4 regions of the Paenibacillus sp. MZ03-122A genome follow, and region 1 is predicted to be linked to each of the others. Evidence: riboswitches for the same ligand, from Rfam matches in the RefSeq annotation. Region 1 holds a riboswitch; each other region holds the start of a gene.
The links. A riboswitch is a leader RNA that binds a small molecule or an ion and turns the genes downstream of it on or off. The one in region 1 is predicted to bind thiamine pyrophosphate.

Region 1 (5,331 bases):
AAGTTCTGCTGCACCAGCTCCATTAAGCATAGCTGCCATCGCACGCCCGGTAGCATCACTCAGCAGGACACCGTTGCGATAATGCCCAACCGCAGCAAATACGCCCTCGACCCCAGGAACAGTACCTATAAAAGGATGGCCTGATGCAGCCTGCGGACGTAAGCCCGCCCAAGCGCGTATAAAAGAAGCTTCACGGACGCACGGCAGCCAGGCAGAGGCACGTGCCAGCAACCCCTCCAAGCCTCCTACGGTCACTTCTTCGTCATATTGATGCGGAAGGCTCGTTGCCCCAATCCAAAGCTCGTTATTCTGTTTAGGCACGAGGTAAATATCATCAGCATAAATGGTGTATTCTAATGGGTGATCCTTCAAGGAGACCGCTACCGCTTCGCCCTTGACCGAATAAAGTGGATATTCAAATCCAACCTGCGCCAGTAATTTCATGCTATCCAAGCCTCCAGCAATAATGACCTGATCGCAGGAAAAAAAGCCGCTATCTGTTCGGACACCGCAAACTCGACCATCCTGTATGACCAGTTGCTCTGCCCGTGTACCAGACCATACCGTTGCTCCCAGCACCGTAGCAGCACCTGCATAAGCACGACAAAGCTGGACAGGAGCCACTTGTGTCTCCTTTGAACGATATATTGCTCCGATCGCTTGTTCATCCAAACCTGGAATTCGTCGGGCCAATTCCCTCGCATCCCACCAGATAGGACAATCATCCTCTCGCGTTTTAGCAGCTTTCCAGCGTTTTTGGCCTTCAGTTTCCGTACGGAAAGGGGTCACAAATCCTTCTGTACGGAATTCCACCGAAATACCCGACAAACGCTCCAGATCACAGACAAGCTCAGGGAATGCATCTCGACTTCTGCGAGCAAATCGTGCTAGCTCAGAGTCGGTGAACTCTTCACTTTCCGCTGCCAGCATTCCAACCGCTGCTCCTGAGGCTCCCTCACCCGGGATCAATCGTTCCAGCATGATCGTACTTCTTCCCTCCTTGGCCACATGATAAGCAATGGAACTGCCGATGACACCTCCACCTATGACCAAGCATTCAGCATGTCCTATCGCTCTTGCCTCTGTGTGTATCTTTAGCATTTGTTCCGTGTCTCCTCTCCATAAACCATTCTGCTTTCAGCTTGCCTCTACTCTCGTTTTCTCGCTACAAGCTGTGAACTACAAGATCTGCCATTCGCCTATATTCCATCGCAGCTGCAACGGGCGACTCAGCCTCCCATATACCAGACATCACCGCAATTCCGCTTGCTCCGGCCATATAAAGCTCAGGGATATGGTGCGGTTGTATGCCGCCCAGCGCGATCACCGGAATGTTCGACAGCCTGCAAATATGTTCAAGCTGAGCTAAACCCCGCGGTACAATACCGGGCTTACAATGGGTCTCATATACGTGACCATAAAGTACATAGTCTGCTCCTGCCTGCTCGGCAGTCTGCGCCTCCTCCAAGGAATGCACAGACACTCCACAGCGTGTACTCTTTGAAAGTAGGCTTTTCACATCCACAACAGGTAATCCATTAGCTGGTAGCTGGACGGTTCCAACCAAAGTAAGTAAAGCTACATCCACACGATCATTTACTACAATTTGTTGCAAAGGAACTTCCTGCTCCACCATGCTGCGAGTCAAAGAAAGCAATGCAGAGGCACCATTCTGTTTTAAACGTGCGTGTACATAATGAACATACGGACAAATCATAGCAGCCACTCGGGCGGCTTGTGCAAAAGTGCCCTTTTCCATCGAAATTGCGTGTAATTCGATTTTGTCTTCACCTCACATTGGATTAAAGGATCTAAGCTTAGCAGCCACGTCTACCAGCAGTAATGAAAGGGGATTGTATGTGAATCCGTCTACGGAAGCTCGAACAACTTAAAATGAACGAAACGCAAAAAAACCACTTCCCCAAGGAAGTGGTTTAACGAACGTCCAATAATCGAACGGACCATGATATCCGTATACGTGTATCGTCCCACGCACAAACAAAATAAGATGGTGTTGCCTTGTTTGTACGGCGCTCACTTCCCTACGCTGGCATAACCCAGATCAGGTGCAAAGGGTCCGAAATCCATTTATTCCGTCTCAGCCGCATGGGCGGCTCCCCTAGTGTGACTATTTTATTGTATAAGCTAAAGATAGCTTAGCATATTTTCCTAATTCTGCAAACCCCACTTCGTGTGAAATATGCAGAACTGGATTTAACTGATTTTAGTTAACTTTACTTGACCACTCTTCCACATTCCACGTTTTGGTTACCCAATCCTCGTAAAAGTCCGGTTCGTGAGATACAAGCAATACCGTCCCTTTGTATTCCTTCAAGGCACGTTTCAGCTCATCCTTTGCTTTAACATCCAAGTGGTTGGTAGGCTCATCGAACAATACCCAGTTGCTTTCACGCATTAACAGTTTGCAAAGACGGACTTTAGCCTGTTCTCCACCACTAAGCGCAGATAGCGGACGTGTGATATGCTCATTTTTCAAACCGCAGCGCGCCAAATGCGCTCGTACTTCATGCTGGTTCAAATGCGGAAATTCATTCCACACATCGTCAATCGGTGTAATTTTCTCTGCCTTTACTTCCTGCTCAAAATAAGCGGGCTGCAAAAAATCACCTTGATAGGTTTTTCCACTGATTGGCGGAATTTTTCCCAATATGGTTTTGAGCAATGTCGATTTACCGACACCGTTGTAGCCGACAATTGCAATTTTTTCGCCACGTTCAATCGTCATGGACATCTTAGGCAAAAGGGCATGTGTATAACCAATCTCAAAATCAATACCCTCAAATACCGTCTTTCCGCTTGCACGTGCCTCTTTGAATTGAAAGGTTGGTTTTGCGGCTTCTTCAGGCTTATCAATACGTTCGATCCGATCAAGCTGCTTTTCACGGCTCTTTGCTCGGCCTGAGGTAGAAGCACGCGCTTTATTGCGCTGAATAAAATCTTCCTGTTTCTTTATAAAGTCCTGTTGCTTCTCATAAGCATCAATATGCTGAGCTTTGTTCAGATCCGCCATTTCAAGAAACTTTTCATAGTTAGCTGAATAACGGGTCATCTTGGCAAATTCAAGATGGTAAATAACATTAACGACCTGGTTCATAAACTCAGTATCATGTGAAATAAGGATAAAAGCATAGGGATAATCCTTCAAATAGCGCGTAAGCCATTCAATATGCTCTACATCCAAGTAGTTGGTAGGCTCATCCAGCAGCAGGACATTCGGCTTTTCCAACAGCAACTTAGCAAGAAGCACCTTTGTCCGTTGCCCGCCGCTAAGTGCAGATACATCCCGATCCAGTCCTATGGCCGACAGACCTAGTCCATTCGCCATTTCTTCAACCTTCACATCAATGAGGTAAAAATCCCCCATATCCAGTTGCTCCTGAATTTCACCCATCTGTTCCAGCAACACTTCCAACTCTTCAGGAGAAGCATCCCCCATTTTGTCAGTAATCTGCATCATTTCCTTTTCCAATTCCAACAAAGGAAGAAAAGCGTCTTTTAATACATCACGTACCGTTTTGCCCGGTGTCAGCTTGGTGTGCTGATCCAGATAACCGTAACGTACACGTGGAGTCCATTCCACTTTACCCTCATCCTTAAGCAATTTTCCAGTGAGAATGTTCATGAGTGTCGATTTACCAACACCGTTAGCTCCTACCAAACCTACACGTTCCCCCGCAAGCAATCGAAAGGAAACATTTTTAAATAATGCGCGGTCCCCAAAGTTGTGGGATACATTTTCTACAGTCAATAAACTCATAAGCTGTTTTTGGCTCCTTATTGTCATCGGCGCTGCCGACTGTTCTTATTTCATATGCATTTCGTTTCTTTCAAAGCTTTATTGTAGCACATTCTACAACCATATCGGAATATTGAAAACAGTGAATTTTAAGGTTTTTTGGTATGGATCTGCCTAAAAAAACAAAAACCACCCATGAGGGTGATTATTTTAAGCCATTATAACATTTGTACTCAAAGTATCCCGCAGCTGCTGCAGATTTTTCATCCGTAAAACGTTCACTCGCTTTAAAGGGAGCTGGACATGAATCTCTATAAAAATATCTCATTCTAGTTTCTGGTTCTATGCCACCGATAATGTCTTGCTTTCTGACGACTCTCCCACCACCAAATCCATAGTTATTGTAATACCTGTCTCCGACCGGAATGCCTTGGATAAACGCGATCAGACCCACATCATCTATCGTGTTGTACCACTCCTCTTGCGGAATGATCGGTAGTGTGAATGTATAGGATATGCCGTTACGTGCAGCTTTTTCGTTATGGACATTAATAATTCGCGCCAGGTCCTCTTGAACGCTGCCAACAATAGTGGAACGACGTATTTGCTCAAAAGTTTCTGAATTATTCAGTAAAGATATAGGAGTCTGATCCTGAAGTTCCTTTTGAAAGCCCTCCACCCACCTGTGATTCCGCGCATCGTATGCGTGCACATAATTATCCAAGCTGAACCCCACACTGTTACCTACTGAATCAACATAAGCATATGGCTTTTTTTCGCTCCATTTGTGGGCAATAGCAGCTTGTCCACGCTCGTCTGTATAGGCTTCTGTAGTGAACGCATAATAACCGTCATAATCCAGAATTACAATGGCTGGTATATAATCCAATAATGCACGTTGTGCTACTATATCCTCATCAATGCCTACATTAAGAAAAAGGGTATGCAGGAACGTGTTCAGCGCTGCTTCTTTATCTACACGAAAAAACTTATCCGATCCGTATCCGGCCTCGCGTTCCTGACGTTCATTCTGTGAGAGCACGACCCCTGCATCCTGAACTGCGGTACGAAGAGCCGACGTATATTTCATTTCTAGCTGCTGCACTTCACGCTGATTCTGCACCCGTAAGTCACTAACTACACCAAAGGGCAAAAACAAAAGTATAAATATGACTGCAAAATCAGTAATCTTCATTCAGAACCATGCCCCCGTAAGAAGCTGTAACTGCCGGCTTGCCGCTATCTGCCCCACCGAGAAGCCATGATTTGTACAAGTTCGCAGGAGTCCGATTCGTATTATGTAACCGGACCGTAAAATAATCCCCGACCATCAAGGTATACCGACGTGTCTGATCTGATTTTGGCTGCTGATTGTCAGGAAACAGTACAGGCAAGATTTGCGGATTATAGTACCCATCATATACAGTTTCATAGTTGCCCAGAAAACTGTCTGGCTTCGCGGCATCTGCATAGTCCGGTACATACTTTTTGTGCATATGCTCCAAGTCAACTTCGTACGTATTGCCTGTCAATTCCAGATCACGCATAAAATCGTTATACATCGTCGGTGTAAT
Region 2 (5,331 bases), on a different contig from region 1:
CTTCGTTTCATAGAATATAGGTATAATTCCACTTGAAAATAGTAGTGTAGATCCGTATAGATACCTATTATCGTATGATGGGGATTATCCAAAGTCAACGCCTGAACCGGAAAAGTAAAAATGATGCAAAGAATTGTCGATGTTTGTTCTCGTTCTGTAATATGGTTGTCACAAAAACATCGGTTTACAGTAGCCGCGACTATTCTATATAATTTATGTAACCATGTTTCATAGTGTGAAACGAATATGGATACAAGAGGAGCGGTTCACGATGGAAGACCGTAAATTAACCGTTCGCGCTGTAGAGCGTGCACTTGATATACTGCTGTGTTTTACCGCAAATTCGGATCTTGGCCTGACGGAGATTGCCTCCAAAATTGGTCTACATAAAAGCACGGTTCATCGGCTGCTGACTACGTTGGAGGATCGGGGCTTTGTCGTTCGGAATGCCGAAACGGAAAAATATCGACTTGGCTTCCGCATTTGGGAGCTATCCACGCATTTGTCCCAAAGTGACGAGCCGGCGGTGCTGTTACAACCTGCAATGGAAGGACTACGTGACCGTCTGGGGGAGACGGTCAGCTTGTACTTACGGGACGGCAGTATGCGTATTCGCATACAAGCCGTGCAGAGCAATCAGGCGATCCGCAGGGTCGCGCCTGTAGGTGCGCGTATGCCGCTGGCTGTAGGGGCCTCCAGCAAGGTGCTGGCGGCCTTTATGCCGCCGCAGGAGCTGGAAGCCCTGCTAAGCGGGGATGAATGGCCGCCCTCAGTAGACCCGGAGGTCTATAAAGCCCAGCTGCAGGACATTCGCGAGAAGGGCTATGCGACCAGCTATGAAGAACGGGAGCCAGGGGCTGCTGCTGTGGCAGCGCCAATTGTGAACCGGAAGGGACAGGTCACTGCGGCTTTATCTGTATCCGGCCCGGTCAGTCGACTTGCACCCGAGACGCTACATGACTTTGCTCCGATTTTGATCGAAGCGGCGAAGGAAATGGGGCTTATGCTTCCGTAACAAGAATGAACACAGTTGAAGCAAGCAGAGTGATTTGATAGGGAGTGTCTTCTTGGTAAAAGGGTACCTAGAAGGGTTGCCAAAGCCATAAATTTGAAGTAGTCTGGTAAGGAAGGCGGATGTCTGTTATATCCGCCTCATGTGAATAGAAGTATCACAGTTACTGGGGGAGCCTGTAATGCCGGGCTGAGATGGAATCGTGCAAGATTCCGGACCCTTTGCACCTGATCTGGATCATACCAGCGTAGGGAAGTAATCGGCCATTGAAATGTATACGCGGCTGCTGTCTTCAGTGGCGCATTGGAATGGATATTCCATATGCGCACTGTCTGGACAGCTGCCTCGTTAGATTAGCCGGTTCCCTGGGGAACCGGCTTTTTTGCATAGATCAGCGCCACCCTGGGAATGGTTCCGGATCGGTGTGTCATTTCATCGAAACGGGAGGAATGGACAATGAAGCCGACAGAAGCAGAAGGAACAAAAAAAGTTGAGGTAGAGAAGACAAACGGGGAGCAAGCCAGTGGGGTAACGCCCTTTCCAGGAAGCCGTAAGGTATATATTCAAGGCTCGCGGCCGGACATTGCCGTGCCAGAGCGCGAAATTGCTCTTCATCCTACACATACGCCGCAGGGCACGGAGCATCATGAGCCATTGCGTGTATATGATACAAGCGGTCCCATGACCGACAAAGCCTATCAGGTCGATATCCGTCAGGGCCTGCCTCCATTACGGCGAGCTTGGGCACTGGAACGGGGCGATGTGGAGGCTTACGAGGGACGCGCCGTCAAGCCGGAGGATAATGGACTGAAACCTGGCTCCAAACGGGAGACAGTGGAATTTCCCGGCGTGACCAATCGTCCGCTTCGTGCTTCGCAAGGGCGTACAGTGACGCAAATGCATTATGCGCGGCAAGGGATCATTACGCCCGAAATGGAATTTGCGGCGATCCGCGAAGGGGTCGAGCCTGAGTTTGTACGGCAGGAATTGGCGGCTGGACGAGCCATTTTGCCTTCGAATATCAATCACCCGGAAAGTGAGCCAATGGTCATTGGGCGTCATTTTCACGTGAAGATCAATGCGAACATTGGTAATTCTGCGGTTACCTCCTCCATCGAGGAGGAAGTGGAGAAAATGACTTGGGCGGTGCGTTGGGGCTCGGATACGGTTATGGACCTGTCCACAGGCCGTAATATCCATACAACACGTGAATGGATCATTCGGAATTCTCCTGTACCGATTGGGACTGTGCCGCTGTATCAGGCACTTGAAAAGGTGAACGGTGAAGCAGAAGCGCTGACGTGGGAGTTGTATCGCGATACGCTGATTGAGCAGGCGGAGCAGGGAGTGGACTATTTTACAATTCATGCGGGTGTATTGCTGCGGTATATTCCGATGACGGCGAATAGAATGACGGGAATTGTATCCCGAGGCGGGTCAATCATGGCAGCCTGGTGCCTTGCGCACCATCAGGAGAATTTTTTGTATACACATTTTGAAGAAATTTGCGAAATTATGAAAGCCTATGATGTGGCCTTTTCTCTCGGAGATGGTCTACGTCCAGGTAGTATCTATGATGCGAATGATGAAGCACAGTTTGCAGAGCTGGAAACGTTGGGCGAGCTAACGCAAATCGCATGGAAGCATGATGTTCAGGTCATGATTGAAGGGCCGGGACATGTCCCTATGCATAAAATCAAAGAGAATGTGGATTTACAAATGGAGATTTGTAAGGAAGCTCCTTTCTATACCTTGGGACCGCTCACGACGGATATTGCCCCCGGATATGATCATATTACCTCAGCCATCGGGGCGGCGATGATCGGTTGGTTCGGGACGTCCATGCTGTGCTATGTTACGCCTAAGGAGCATTTGGGTCTGCCCAATAAGGATGATGTCCGCGAGGGTGTCATTACCTACAAAATTGCGGCACATGCTGCCGATCTGGCGAAGGGGCATCCACGAGCGCAGCAGCGGGATGATGCTTTGTCCAAGGCGCGCTTTGAGTTCCGCTGGCGGGATCAGTTCAATCTGTCGCTTGATCCCGAGCGTGCCTTGTCCTACCATGATGAAACGCTACCGGCAGAGGGCGCCAAGGAAGCACATTTTTGCTCGATGTGCGGCCCTAAATTTTGTAGTATGCGTATCACTCAGGACATTCGCGCCTATGCAGCGGATAAGGGGCTGAACACCCAAGAAGCAGTAGCTGTCGGGATGCGTGAGAAGGCAGAGCAGTATCGGGATGGCGGTCAGTAAAACGAACGTGGAGTTTAGGAACGTATGAATTAAAAAAGCCGTGGTTCTCTACAGTCAATGTAGGAAACTACGGCTTTTTAGCTTCTTATGTAAAGTGGGATCATTCAACCGGATAAACGGCGCCTTATTTTTTACCCATTTTTTCATTCAAAATGTCCTGAAAGCTGAGCTTCTTCTCCGAGCTATCTTCTTTCTTCTGCATACTCACCGCGTTGGCACGTTGGTATTGGTGGTGAAAGGGCATCAGGGTGTGGACGGTTAAGTTCATTGTATTCATGTAGGTCATTCCTCCAATTCCATATTGTCAAATTCAGATTGAGTTGCTTAGGACGTCTGTATAGGACTATTTGTATGTACTTGATGTCGTAATACCGTGTAGGTTGCTTGGTAATGTTTCAATCATTATACCCACATTTTCTCAAAGTAAAACGCTTTTGACATAAAACAGGAAGATGGTCATATGTGTCCAAAATTTGGATTAGGAGGATGGTCATTTTAGGGGAAAATGTGCCTAGGTCTAAAACAAGGGCTAGAGGCCCGTTTTCTTAGTTTAGTAGTCGGGATTGTGTTTTTTTGTCGAATAACCTTGTAAAAGGAGGATTTTGCGGAATCCTCAAGTCAGGATTGAGGCAGTCTGGTGGCGAATTAAAGTGTCAAAGTTGTATTGACTTTATGTTTGGTAGTAGATACCATGAACTGGTTGTCAGCGTATTTTGGCAACAAGAGTCAGCCAATCCATCTGGCGATTCATCCTTTGAAATGTTAGAGAGAGGATTAGAGCATATATGAAAAAAAGTATTGCAGACATCGCATTTATTATTCTGGGAGCGTTTTTTTTCGCGCTAGCTGTTAATCTGTTTGTGATCCCGAATGAATTTGGCGAGGGGGGCGTTACAGGGGTCACGATCATCCTGTACTACCTGTTTCAGTGGTCTCCCTCGATCGTCAATCTGGTGATTAATGGCTTGCTGCTGATTGTCGGATATAAATTTTTGGACAAGAGAACGACCTTGTACACTATAATTGCGGTCGCTTTTAACTCGCTGTTTTTACATTTAACGGTCAACTGGCGGATTGATTCGCATGAACCGACGATTAATGCTGTATTTGCCGGAGTTTTGGTGGGGGTCGGCATTGGCTTAATCGTACGGGTAGGTGGCACAACGGCAGGAACGGTCATTTTAGCCCGGATCGCCAACAAGTATCTGGATTGGAATATCAGCTATGGCTTGCTGTTTTTTGATTTGATTGTCGCATTCTCTTCCTATTTTATTATTGGTCCGGAAAAATTGATGCTAACTATCGTTATTTTGTACGTTGGTACAAAGGTGATGGACTTCATGATCGAAGGACTGAACCCGAAAAAAGCAGTCATGATCATTTCGGAGCACCAAGATAAAATTGCCGAGATGGTCATTACGAAAATGGATCGTGGAGTTACCGTCCTGTCAGGCCACGGCTATTACACTAAAAATCCAAAAGAAGTGCTGTATATCGTCATTAGTAAACAAGAGGTGTCAGCGCTTAAAAAGATAGTCAAAGCCATCGACACAGCAGCATTCATCACCATTCATGACGTGCGGGACGTGTTCGGAGAGGGTTTCCTGGATATTTCGAAGTAACTCGTATGCACGAAGGTAAGGTTATAGGAGAATATTGTTGGAAGTCGGTCCTGAGAGGATCGGCTTTTTGTTTTTGTGATGTTTCTTCCATTTTTGGTATTGGAAAATATGCATAATAAAGAGGAGTCACTCAATTCCTGTTATGGAGGGTTTGGCGGGATGGAGAATAAGGGTAATTATGACGTAAGTTTCCTTGGCTGCTTTCGAATGAAAGCGCTTGGAAGAAAACGCATCGTATCTCTGCTTATATTTGGATAGCCTTTGGCTTAATCGGGATCGCTATAGGATTAGGACAAGAAGTTAATGTGTATATGGTGCTCGCATCTTGTTTGCCGACGATGATTAGTTTTATTACTTCTCTCTTTCTAAGTCATAGGTATAAAAATATAGACTGCTGATATCTGTATAATGCAGATCGATTTAGCATATTAGGGGGATTTC
Region 3 (5,331 bases), on a different contig from region 1:
TGCCGGGCCCCAGCTCTGCGGTACGTGTTGCGGCTCGAGAAGCTGCTGCACCGTAAAATGCCAAACCTGCTGTACCTGCGAGCAGCAGGTTGGGTTCAACAGCTGCAAAGGCACCTAACACAGAGGTCAGCAGACAGCCTGCTCCGGTTACCTTCGTGAGGAGCGCGTCTCCGCCGCTAATCATTCGTGCTTCGGCCCCATCGGTGATGACGTCCTCTTTTCCAGTAATGACAACCATTGTATTGAGCGTTCGAGCAGCCCGAATTGCCAGATCGACATAGTCGCTGTCAGCACTGTCACCGGCATCTACGCCTTTAATCTCACGCGCTTCTCCAACAAGATGTGCGACTTCGGCTGCATTGCCCCGCACCAATGAGATTTCGACTTCACTCAGGATTCGCAGTGCCGATTCAGTTCTAAAGCTCGTTGCTCCCGCACCGACCGGATCTAGCAGCACCGGAACACCGTGTGCATTCGCCGATTGTCCAGCAATGATCATGGCATCCACCAGTTCGCGGTTCAGTGTACCGATGTTTAACACGACGGCGCCTGCTATTTTTGCCATATCTGCTACTTCCTCAGGTGCATAGGCCATCACCGGGGAGGCGCCCAATGCATACAGGCCGTTGGCTGTAAAGTTGGTGACTACCACATTGGTCATATTGTGAACGAGGGGTTTGCTGTTTTGTACCTTCGTCAGGAGATCCGAATAACTTTTTTCCCATGTACTCATAATGATTATCCTCTCTATAGTTGGTGGTTCAACAGGGCATTAACCGTACTTCACGCATCGAATCGCCAGGCTGACTATTCCAAGATCGCTGCCTGCATTTGGACCGGCCATTCTTCCTGTTTATAAGCCATATCCCAGAACTTATATTCCAGCTGGCAGCTCAGTATAAAATGCTCAATCATCCGCTCCCGCTCAGCAGCCGTTGCGTCTTCCGCCCAAGCATCTACACGTTCTCGGAACTTGAGTGTTGTATCATCAAGCTGGTCTCCATAGAAGCCAATCCATTCATAGAACGGATGAGACTCATCCGGCTTTACTTCATCCAGCAGCCTGCGACCAATCTCAGCATACGTCCACATACATGGCAGCAGCACAGCCAAGATCTCGCCCAGGCTACCCTCATGCGCAACCGTCAGCATGTGACGGATATAGTGATGAGCCGACGGAGCGAGCGGATATCCCTGCAACTCTTCATAGGTCACCCCTGCGACAGCACAGAAATTTTGATGCGGATGAACCTCGCTGTGGAGAATAAAAGAGATTTGTTCATTAAATACAGCCATATCCTCCCGATTGGTGCATTTGGAGATTGCGATGCCGTATATCCGCATGTAGGCGTTCAAATATTCAAAGTCCTGTTTTACATAGTGAATCAGCTGTCCCCTTGTCAAACTTCCTTCAGCAATACCTCTCACAAAGGGGTGCTCAAAAATCGCTTGAAAAATGCCGTCCGCCTGCCGACGGAGTTCTTGTGTAAAACTCAATTTCCCCACCTCCATCAAATTGAAGAGCAAGAAGTCCTGTAAGAATATAATTCCGGAACAACGCTAAAAAGCCGCCCCGGAAAAATGGGAGCGGCTTCAACAATAGGCCCAATACGCAAAAAAACGTTTGAAACCTTATATACGAAGGCTCCACTTTCCTACGCTAGTACGAACTAGATCAGGTTCAAAGGGTCCAAGATACGTTCTTGTCTCAGCCATAGCGGCTCCCCTAGTGGACTTCTATTCTTTTGACTATTACTGTACATACGTTCATACGCTATGTCAAACATAGTGTGCAAAATATGAAATTTCCTCTAGTTAGGTGTTTTGGGCTTAGTGAGGGTGATGAATTACATTTTCCACAGCTTTGACCTTGGCATATTCCGGTTTCCACATTGCATCTCGTACAGCTTGTTCCACATCTGAAATGTGCGCCTGAGCTACCTGATCCTGTATCGCGGCTTTTGCAACCGCAATCGCAACAGCGTACGAAACTTCGCGTAATTTTCGGATATGAGGGAGTAGTGCACCGCCAGGCGTATTCGAATCTACACCATTGGCAACAGCAACTGCTGCCGCTGTAAACATCGCAGGGGTAATCCTTTTGGCTTTAACCACAATCGCACCCAGACCCAGTCCCGGAAAAACAAAGGCATTGTTCGCCTGTCCAATCTCAAATTTCGTACCGTTATAGGTGACGGGCTCAAAAGGACTTCCGGTTGCAATCAGTGCTTTGCCATCGGTCCACCGGATCAAATCCTCGGGTACTGCTTCTGCAAGGTTTGTAGGATTGGACATGGGCATAATGATCGGGCGTTCTACATGTTTCGCCATCTCCTTGATGATCTCTTCAGAAAAGGCACCTGCTACACCGGAAGTTCCAATCAATATCGTAGGCTTCACCTGACGGATGACCTCCAGCAGTGGTATTTTGCCGTCACCCGACCGGGTCCATGAACTGACTTCATCCTTATTGCGCACATACGGTTTCTGATACTCCAATACGTCTTCCATATCTTCCATTAACAGCCCGCGATAATCAAAGGCCCAAAAGGACTTGAAGGAATGTTCTGCGGAAAGGCCGTCCTCGATCATAGCACCCCGAATTTGATCAGCATTACCGATTCCTGCTGCCCCTGGGCCGAAAACAAGTATTTTTTGTTCAAGCAGCGGAGTCTTGGTGACACCCACCGCCGAAAGAATCGCAGCCAAGGTCACCGCTCCTGTACCTTGTATATCATCGTTGAAGGTGAGTATACTTTGACCGTATTTTCCTATAATATGGCGTGCATTTACGCTACCCACGTCTTCCCAATGTAAAAGCGCCTTTGGGAATTGCGCTAACGTTTTGCTGATAAAAGTATCAATAAACTGGTTATAGGCTTCTCCGCGAACCCGTTTATGGCGGTTTCCGATGTACAGTGGATCATTCAGCAGCTTTTCATTATTTGTACCTACATCCAGTACAATTGGCAGCACCCGCCCGGGATGAATACCTGCCGCAGCCGTATACACTGCAAGCTTGCCGATAGCAATGTTAATCCCCCCAACGCCCCAGTCACCAATCCCTAAAATACTTTCGGAATCTGTCACGACGATCAGATCCACATCATGGCCGCTCAAACCAGAATTATGGAATGCTTGTCCAATACCGTTCGGGTTATCTATCGACAAATATATGCCTCCAGGGCGGTTGTACTCGTGACTATATTCTTGAATCGCGGTTCCTACAGTCGGCGTGTAGACTACGGGCAGCATTTCACTCAAATGATCGGTTAGCAGCCGGTAGTAGAGTACGACATTTCGGTTGTGAAGGTCGTTGAGAGAAGCATTTTTTCGCAGCATGGTGGGTTGTGCTAGAAACTGCTGATATGCCCGTACGCTCTGTTTCTCCAATGAAAGGACGGTTGGAGGAAGGATTCCTTCCAAACCCAGCTCCTTGCGTTCTTCTTCTGTAAAAGCGACACCTTTGTTCAAAAGGGGATTTGCCAACACATCCTTTCCCCGTAATGGAGTAGATAATGACCCATCGCGATTGACATAAAATGCTTCCATAGAAAGACCTTCCTTCTCTTCATTTTCATAACTATTCATAACGAAAGATGACATGTTGTCCATAGTATGGACGTGCAAATATGTTTTATTCTTGCATTTATCTATGACAAAATAACCATATTTGTTTCTTTCTAATGATATAAAAGAACTAACTTTCTATATAGATTCCCTAACCATTCCTGATGATTTTGGTTCTAATGAATCAGGTCTAAATGCTCTGTTTTTATCAAATATGAAAATTAGTTTTTCTTCTCTTATCTCCATATATATCATGGAGTGTCAGTTATTTTGTTAAGGAAATATGAAGTATTTGGACATTAATTTAACTCCTATAAGCAAACATTCTTAATTCTTTTTCAACAAAATAGAACTATTCGGAGGAAAAGGAGAGGTTTGTGTGCAGGGACCTATAGCCATTTTTAGCGATAACGACAGGGCTATTGATTATCCCAATGTGATTTGTTTTTACCAATATATACAGTGCGAGGACACGGAGGCAGCTTCAGTCTACGAGAACGCATGTTGTTGCCTGATTGATTATAGGGAGCCGGGGCAGGCAGTGCGGAAAGCCAATCAGATCCGTAGCCAATTTCCGCAAATGCCACTGTTACTGGTGACGGATGTAACATTTCCGTTCAGTGATCAGCATATGGTGCAAATCATCGGAGTAGGTCGTTTGCGGCTACTATTTTGGCAAGCCAATGACAACGAAGAAATGCTTTCGGAAATACAAAGCTTGCTCTATCCCGAGTATTCGACCAAAAGCCAACATATTGCATTTATCTTGTCTGTATATAACGAAGAGCAACGTTTTGTTCATGTCAAAACCTTTGCTGAACGATTGCAGGTCTTTATCCGCAGCCATATTATTGAAGGTTCGATTTATCTCATTGATGATGGCAGCTACGATGGTACGAATGCCTTGATTAAAGCGCTGGAGGCAGCCACGGACTTGTCCGTAAACCGGATTAATCAGAATCTTAGCCCGCTGCTTCAAACAAGGGAATTGGGACGCAATACACGTAAGGCAGGGACGTATCTGGAAGGGATGCGGACCATTGGTGCGGATTACTACGTATTTGTGGACGCAGATGACTCCTTTTTTATTGAGGATATTGCCAGAATGATTAATGTTGTTCAGCAGGGCTATTATGATGTCGTGATCGGAACCAAGGATATGACCGCTGAGAATCGATCTTTATTGCGATCTGTCGTCAGCTTTGGTAAGCGAGTCATTTCCCGTCCTTTTTTACCCACAGGTGTGGTGGATTCCCAGACTGGGCTTAAAGTGATGAGTTCGGTTGCAGTGAAGCGAATGTTTCCGCATTTAAAGGAACAGCTCGGACTGGCGTTGGATTTGGAAATGATGTTTATTGCCAAGCGACTCCAGCTTCGTGTGCTGCAATTACCCGTCAAATGTATTGACCGGGATGGCTCGCACATCCATGTCTGGAAGGATTCTATTCGTTTTTTGCGCTCCATCATTGATATTTGGCGACTGGATCGGCGGGTGAGATAACAACGTGAACAACCGATTGCGATCGTTGATGTTTCCTCTCTTTAATGTGCTGCTTAACGGATTTAATTTTTTCTTCCACATTGCAGCGAGTTGGTATCTTACCGGACAAGCTTATGGCCAGGCGAATGCGCTGCTGGCGCTTTTTGCGCTTTTATCCGTTTTGGGTTTATCCATCCAGCTATTAACTGCCAAACTGGTCTCTAAGGGAGACCAAAAGCTTGCGCTACGAAGCTTACCGCTCGGTTCTCTATTACTCAAAG
Region 4 (5,331 bases), on a different contig from region 1:
TCGAGCTCGCCCTCCATGGTCGTATCCAATGGGTTCACCTGATACTTGACGCCGGAGCGCTGAATGACCTCAATCGCCTTATCTACATACGGGTAAGAGTCCTCGTTATTAGGAGTTTTAGGGATTACTTGAATACTGAGCAGTGTGTTAGCCATGAAAATTCACCTGTCCTTTATTGTGGAGTTGTTTTGAGAAAATAGGGTGGTTTAAGGCGGGGAGACCGCTTCGCGTTTCATTTGATCTTACGATCGCTGTTGCCGTGGGATTCTTTGAATAAATTTTAAAAGGTAAGAATCCAACGGCAAGGGCGAACGCTGCGCTTCTCCAGATTCAAATGAACCGCTACGCTGCCAACCGCCTTAAAAAGCACCTTATTTTTAAAGCTAGGTTGTAGCATTTTTATAAAAGCAAAACAAGCAAAAGAACGAAGTGGGCGGAATGGTGCTGTACAAGCGTTAGCGTTCGCCATTGTACCCAGATTTCAACCTCTGGATATTCATAAAAGAAATCTAGGTACAACAGCGATGGGAAGCACCATCCGGCTGCGTAGTGGCACTTCGTTCACTTCTCTAGTTCAGTCTTATTTAGCGTTTTAACAAATGATCAGCGCTTGGGCAAGAAGTCGTTTGTGAAGGCTTTATCCACTTCCAAAGGCTTGCTGAGCAGCTTGCGTTCGTACATCCAGTCCGAATAGTTTTGCCATACCTCCGCTTTTTGCACACCCCATTGCGCGGCATCGTCCTGATAACGCGGGCTCAGCCATTTTTGGCTGGCAAGTACCAGTTTTTTATCCAGCTCCGGTACAGCTTTGCTTAAGATGTCCGCGGCTTCTTCTGGATGGGCGATAGTGTATTCATAGCCTTGTGCGGTAGCGTCCATGAACGCTTTGACCAGTTCTGGATCATTTTTTATTGTCTGTTCGTTGCTCACAATTACAGGTGTATAGTAATCGAGGCTTTTGGAATAATCTTTTACATACAGCATATCCAATGGCTCACCTCGAAGCTGGGCTTCGATTCCGGTCCATGCGTAGAAAATCCAGGCAAAGTCGATATCCCGCTTCACGGCTGTAAAATAGTCTGCATTGCCCATGTTGACGATCTTCACTTTGCTCACATCGCCTTTGTCTGAATCCATGATGGATTTCATGACCGCTTCTTCTACGGGAGAGCCCCAACCGCCGTATTTTTTACCTTCAAAATCTTTCGGGCTCTTAATTCCGCGATCTACCGGGGCTGCGAAGCCTGAGGTATTATGCTGAATCACCGCAGCGATGGATACAAGCGGCACGCCTTGCGTACGAGCCTGTGTGACGCCTTCTTGGTAGCTGATACCAAAAGGTGCAGCATTAGAGGCAACCATTTGATCGGCTCCGCCTGAACCAGGTTGAATAATTTGGACATTCAGACCTGCTTTTTCGTAAAATCCTTTGTCCTTGGCAACATAGAGTCCCGTATGATTCGTATTGGGTGTCCAGTCGAGCACGACTTTAACATCTTTGAGCTCCTTTGCCGGAGTAGACGTTTGAGTGTTGGTAGCGGGAGCCGCTTCTTGGGATGTGGAGGGACTTCCACCGCAAGCGGTCAGGGTCAGGGCCATGAGCCACAGACTGATCAGTCCCAGGCTTAATATTTTCATGCGCTTCATCGTTGTGTTCTCTCCTTTAATTACCCGTTATCCATCCAATCAGACAGCTTATGTTCCCCATTTTCATAAAAATAACATCTGCCGGACGCGATCTTTCCAACAACTTAATCTTCAACAAAAAAAGCGCCCCGAGTTTCCGGGACGCTTGCGCTTGTATATACCAAAGTAAGGGATGGTCCTATGTAAAAAGGCACATCTTGCTTAAGCATTCCTACGCTGGCATTACCCAGATCAGGTTGTAAGGGTCAGTGTCTTGGGACACACTCTCAGCCGGCCGATTCCAGCACCCCTGGCATTGTATGGTTTAATGGGTTCATTTATTCGGGTTTACTACGACGATTATATGCCTTGAATGCGGGTCTGTCCAGCATGGAGGAAGAGATGACGGTTCATTTGCCGAACGACAGGGTACACTTTTACTGTGAGCTTTGATCTGAAAATGAGCATGCATCAATCCGATCTGATCGGGTCATGTTATTTTCAGAACAGCTGCGCAGGTAGGTTCAGATGGGCTGGTGCCCAATGGCATGGCCGTAAAGAATTCTAATTCGTGAAAAGGAGTTGTTGTACTGTGGGTAAAACGGAAACATTGGATCGTAGCCAACTAGAACAAGCCATTGTGAAGGCTTTGGATAACAACAAATTTTGCTCGTTAGGTACGGTAGAGGGTGGCAAACCGAAAGTACGCTATATGGCCCTTTTTAACGATGGAATGAACATTCATCTGGCGACAGATCGCAAAACGCATAAAGTGGATGAGCTAAAGGATAATCCGAATGCTTATCTGCTGCTGGGTTATGAAGTTGGCGGTACAAAGGAAGTCGTAGAAGTGGAGGCTACTGTCCAGATTACAGCTGATGAGGGGCTACGCAAACAAGTGTGGAACGATTCCTTGAAGGAATGGTTTTCCGGACCGGATGATCCCGATTATGTCATTCTGGACGTGAATCCGACTCGCATTGAGTATGTGGGTCAGCAAACGGAGCGCCAAGTGTGGAATAAATAATGAGAATATAAATGGATAAACCAGTGAATCTCCGAGTTTTTTAGGAGGTTTGCTGGTTTTTTATTTTTGAGAGAATTAATTATTTTTTCATAAATAATTTAAGTGAATGACTACTCTTTTGTCTGGCGTTGGATTAAAATAGAAATGGTGGGTTCAAGGCTTACATATATGTGCAAAAGTATGTATATGAGGCATACACCTTAATGAGGAGGGGTATATTTTGTTATTTCGTAAAAATTGGTTTAAAGGGTTTACAGCAACCGTTGTAGCTTGTAGCATGCTGGTGTGTTCAGCCGCTCCAACCTGGGCAGCTAGCAATTCTCGCGATAGCGCTACAGTGAATTTGCGGATCATGGAAACAACGGATATTCATGCGTCGCTGATGAACTATGATTACTATTCGGACAAAGAAACCAACGAATATGGCTTGGTTAGTACAGCTAGTTTGATCCAGAAGGCACGTAGTGAAACAAGAAACAGTATGCTGTTCGATAACGGTGATTTGCTGCAGGGCAACCCATTAGGCGATTATATGGCCCGCAACAAAACCTTTGAGAAAGAAGGCGGTGTCCATCCGGTCTACAAGATGATGAATTTGATGGGCTATGATGCGGCGACAGTGGGCAACCACGAATTCAACTATGGTCTCGATTTTCTGGAAAAATCGCTCAAGGGAGCCGATTTCCCTTACGTAAATGCGAATGTTTATGTTGATAAGGGGGGGCAAGCTACTAAAAATTATTTTACCCCTTATCAAATTCTTGATAAAACGGTAACGGATGAGAAAGGTGAAGAGCATGCGCTCAGAGTGGGTGTCATCGGCCTGGTCACACCTCAAATTATGCAGTGGGATGCAGCCAATTTAAAGGATAAGGTCGTTACGAAGGATATTGTAGAAACGGCGAAAAAGTTTATTCCTCAAATGAAAACAGAAGGTGCTGACATTATTGTCGTGCTTGCGCATACGGGTTATGAGGATGTGCCACAAACGCCAATGATGGAGAATGCCGTTAAATATTTAAGCCAGGTGGACGGAATTAACGCTATTCTGTTTGGGCATGCTCATAAATCTTTCCCTGGCCCTGATTTTAAAGAAATGAGCGGCGTAGATCTGGATAAGGGAACCATTAATGGCGTGCCGGCCGTGGAAGCTTCTTCATGGGGCAAGGATCTGGGAATTATTGACCTGAGCCTGGAAAAGAAAAAAGATGAGTGGCACGTAACGAATTCTCAGTCTGAAGTGCGTCCGGTTGTGAGTACCACAAACCAGGCTGTGCAGTTTACTCCTGACTACAAACTGACAGATTCGATCAAGGAAGAGCATAAAGGAACGCTGGATTATATTCGTCAACCTGTTGGAACAACGACTGCATCGATTACCAGCTATTTTGCATTAGTGCAGGACGACCCTTCCATTCAAAGCGTGACGAATGCACAGAAATGGTATGTTCAAAACCATCTTAAAGGAACTGAATACGAAAAACTTCCGATATTGTCGGCAGGCGCTCCATTCAAGGCCGGCGGTCGAAACGGAGCCGAGTATTACACCAATATTCCTGAAGGTACGGTAGCGATTAAAAACGTATCCGACCTGTATGTGTATCCGAACACGGTTCATGCTGTAGAAGTGACCGGTGCTGAAATTCAGGAATGGCTGGAGTGGTCTGCAGGTCAGTTCAACCGCATTGATCCAAAGCAAACTGAGGAGCAATCGCTGATCAACAAAGATTTCCCAACCTACAATTTTGATGTCATTGACGGTGTGAATTACCAGATTGATGTAACTCAGCCTGCACGATATGATGCCAAGGGAACTATTATTGATTCTTCAGCTCATCGTATCAAGGATCTGCAATACAATGGAAAAGCTATTGATCCTGCGCAGAAATTTATCGTAGCCACCAATAACTATCGTGCTTCCTCATCCAAACTGGCCAACCCAGATGGCAAACGAATTGTGATGGCAGCACCGGATGAAAGTCGCCAGGTCATTGTTGACTATATCCGTACGAACGGAACGATTAATCCATCGGCGGATGGCAACTGGTCTATTGCTCCTTTTGGTCAGGCAAAGGTTACTTTCGAGTCCTCTCCTGATGCCAAAGACGTGTTGGCAGGAAATCAACAAATTTCATTCTTGAGCAGCGCGGCAGACGGCTTTGCCAAATACAGCTTAAAAGCTGGCGCTAAGCCTAGTGCAGCAACGACTCCTGTAAAGGAAGCTGTGGCTCCCGCGAAAGCAACAGCAAAGCCAGCTGTTAAAACGACCAAACCCGCGACTGTTAAACCAGCTAAAACAACGAAGCCAAAGGCGTCCAAATAACTTCGAGCTTTAGTTTTCAATCAATATCAGAATGAAGCAGCAAGTCTCTTTAACCAAGAGATTTGCTGCTTTTTTTGATGCCAAAAACAACAGCACCCGAATTTATCATGAGTACAAAAAGTTTTCTGTTTTTGTCGAATATATACTTAAGTCCTAAGTTGTCGTTAAGAATAAGCTAGTTTTTTGTAAAAACACGTAGTTATATAGTACTTTTGTTCTAGTTATTTGTGATATAATGGTGAAAAAACCGGAAAATTGTTCCGAGGAGGACCATTATGACATGCAGTAATTGCAGCATCATATTACCTATTAAGGATCAAGGATTGCTCAGAATTAGGCATTCCAGGGTGTCGCT

Region 2: another riboswitch for thiamine pyrophosphate. It lies ahead of thiC (phosphomethylpyrimidine synthase ThiC); the one in region 1 lies ahead of NLX74_RS09065 (thiamine phosphate synthase).
Region 3: another riboswitch for thiamine pyrophosphate. It lies ahead of tenA (thiaminase II); the one in region 1 lies ahead of NLX74_RS09065 (thiamine phosphate synthase).
Region 4: another riboswitch for thiamine pyrophosphate. It lies ahead of NLX74_RS12450 (ABC transporter substrate-binding protein); the one in region 1 lies ahead of NLX74_RS09065 (thiamine phosphate synthase).

Annotation. Positions count from the first base shown of each region.
Region 1 is NZ_JANAVI010000003.1:398,606-403,936, reverse strand. It holds gene thiO (glycine oxidase ThiO) at 1-1,101, opposite strand, end outside; gene NLX74_RS09065 (thiamine phosphate synthase) at 1,166-1,759, opposite strand; TPP riboswitch at 2,023-2,131, opposite strand; gene NLX74_RS09060 (ABC-F family ATP-binding cassette domain-containing protein) at 2,225-3,778, opposite strand; gene NLX74_RS09055 (hypothetical protein) at 3,963-4,952, opposite strand; gene NLX74_RS09050 (hypothetical protein) at 4,939-5,331, opposite strand, start outside.
Region 2 is NZ_JANAVI010000005.1:415,131-420,461, forward strand. It holds gene NLX74_RS14060 (IclR family transcriptional regulator) at 272-1,015, shown strand; TPP riboswitch at 1,171-1,283, shown strand; gene thiC (phosphomethylpyrimidine synthase ThiC) at 1,469-3,268, shown strand; gene NLX74_RS14070 (hypothetical protein) at 3,393-3,545, opposite strand; gene NLX74_RS14075 (YitT family protein) at 4,054-4,890, shown strand; gene NLX74_RS14080 (SdpI family protein) at 5,088-5,288, shown strand.
Region 3 is NZ_JANAVI010000006.1:84,488-89,818, reverse strand. It holds gene thiM (hydroxyethylthiazole kinase) at 1-733, opposite strand, end outside; gene tenA (thiaminase II) at 808-1,497, opposite strand; TPP riboswitch at 1,636-1,738, opposite strand; gene NLX74_RS14630 (NAD-dependent malic enzyme) at 1,831-3,552, opposite strand; gene NLX74_RS14625 (glycosyltransferase) at 3,950-5,071, shown strand; gene NLX74_RS14620 (polysaccharide biosynthesis protein) at 5,076-5,331, shown strand, end outside.
Region 4 is NZ_JANAVI010000005.1:59,389-64,719, forward strand. It holds gene NLX74_RS12445 (MTH1187 family thiamine-binding protein) at 1-155, opposite strand, end outside; gene NLX74_RS12450 (ABC transporter substrate-binding protein) at 604-1,647, opposite strand; TPP riboswitch at 1,839-1,948, opposite strand; gene NLX74_RS12455 (pyridoxamine 5'-phosphate oxidase family protein) at 2,219-2,653, shown strand; gene NLX74_RS12460 (bifunctional 2',3'-cyclic-nucleotide 2'-phosphodiesterase/3'-nucleotidase) at 2,874-4,976, shown strand; gene NLX74_RS12465 (EAL domain-containing protein) at 5,252-5,331, shown strand, end outside.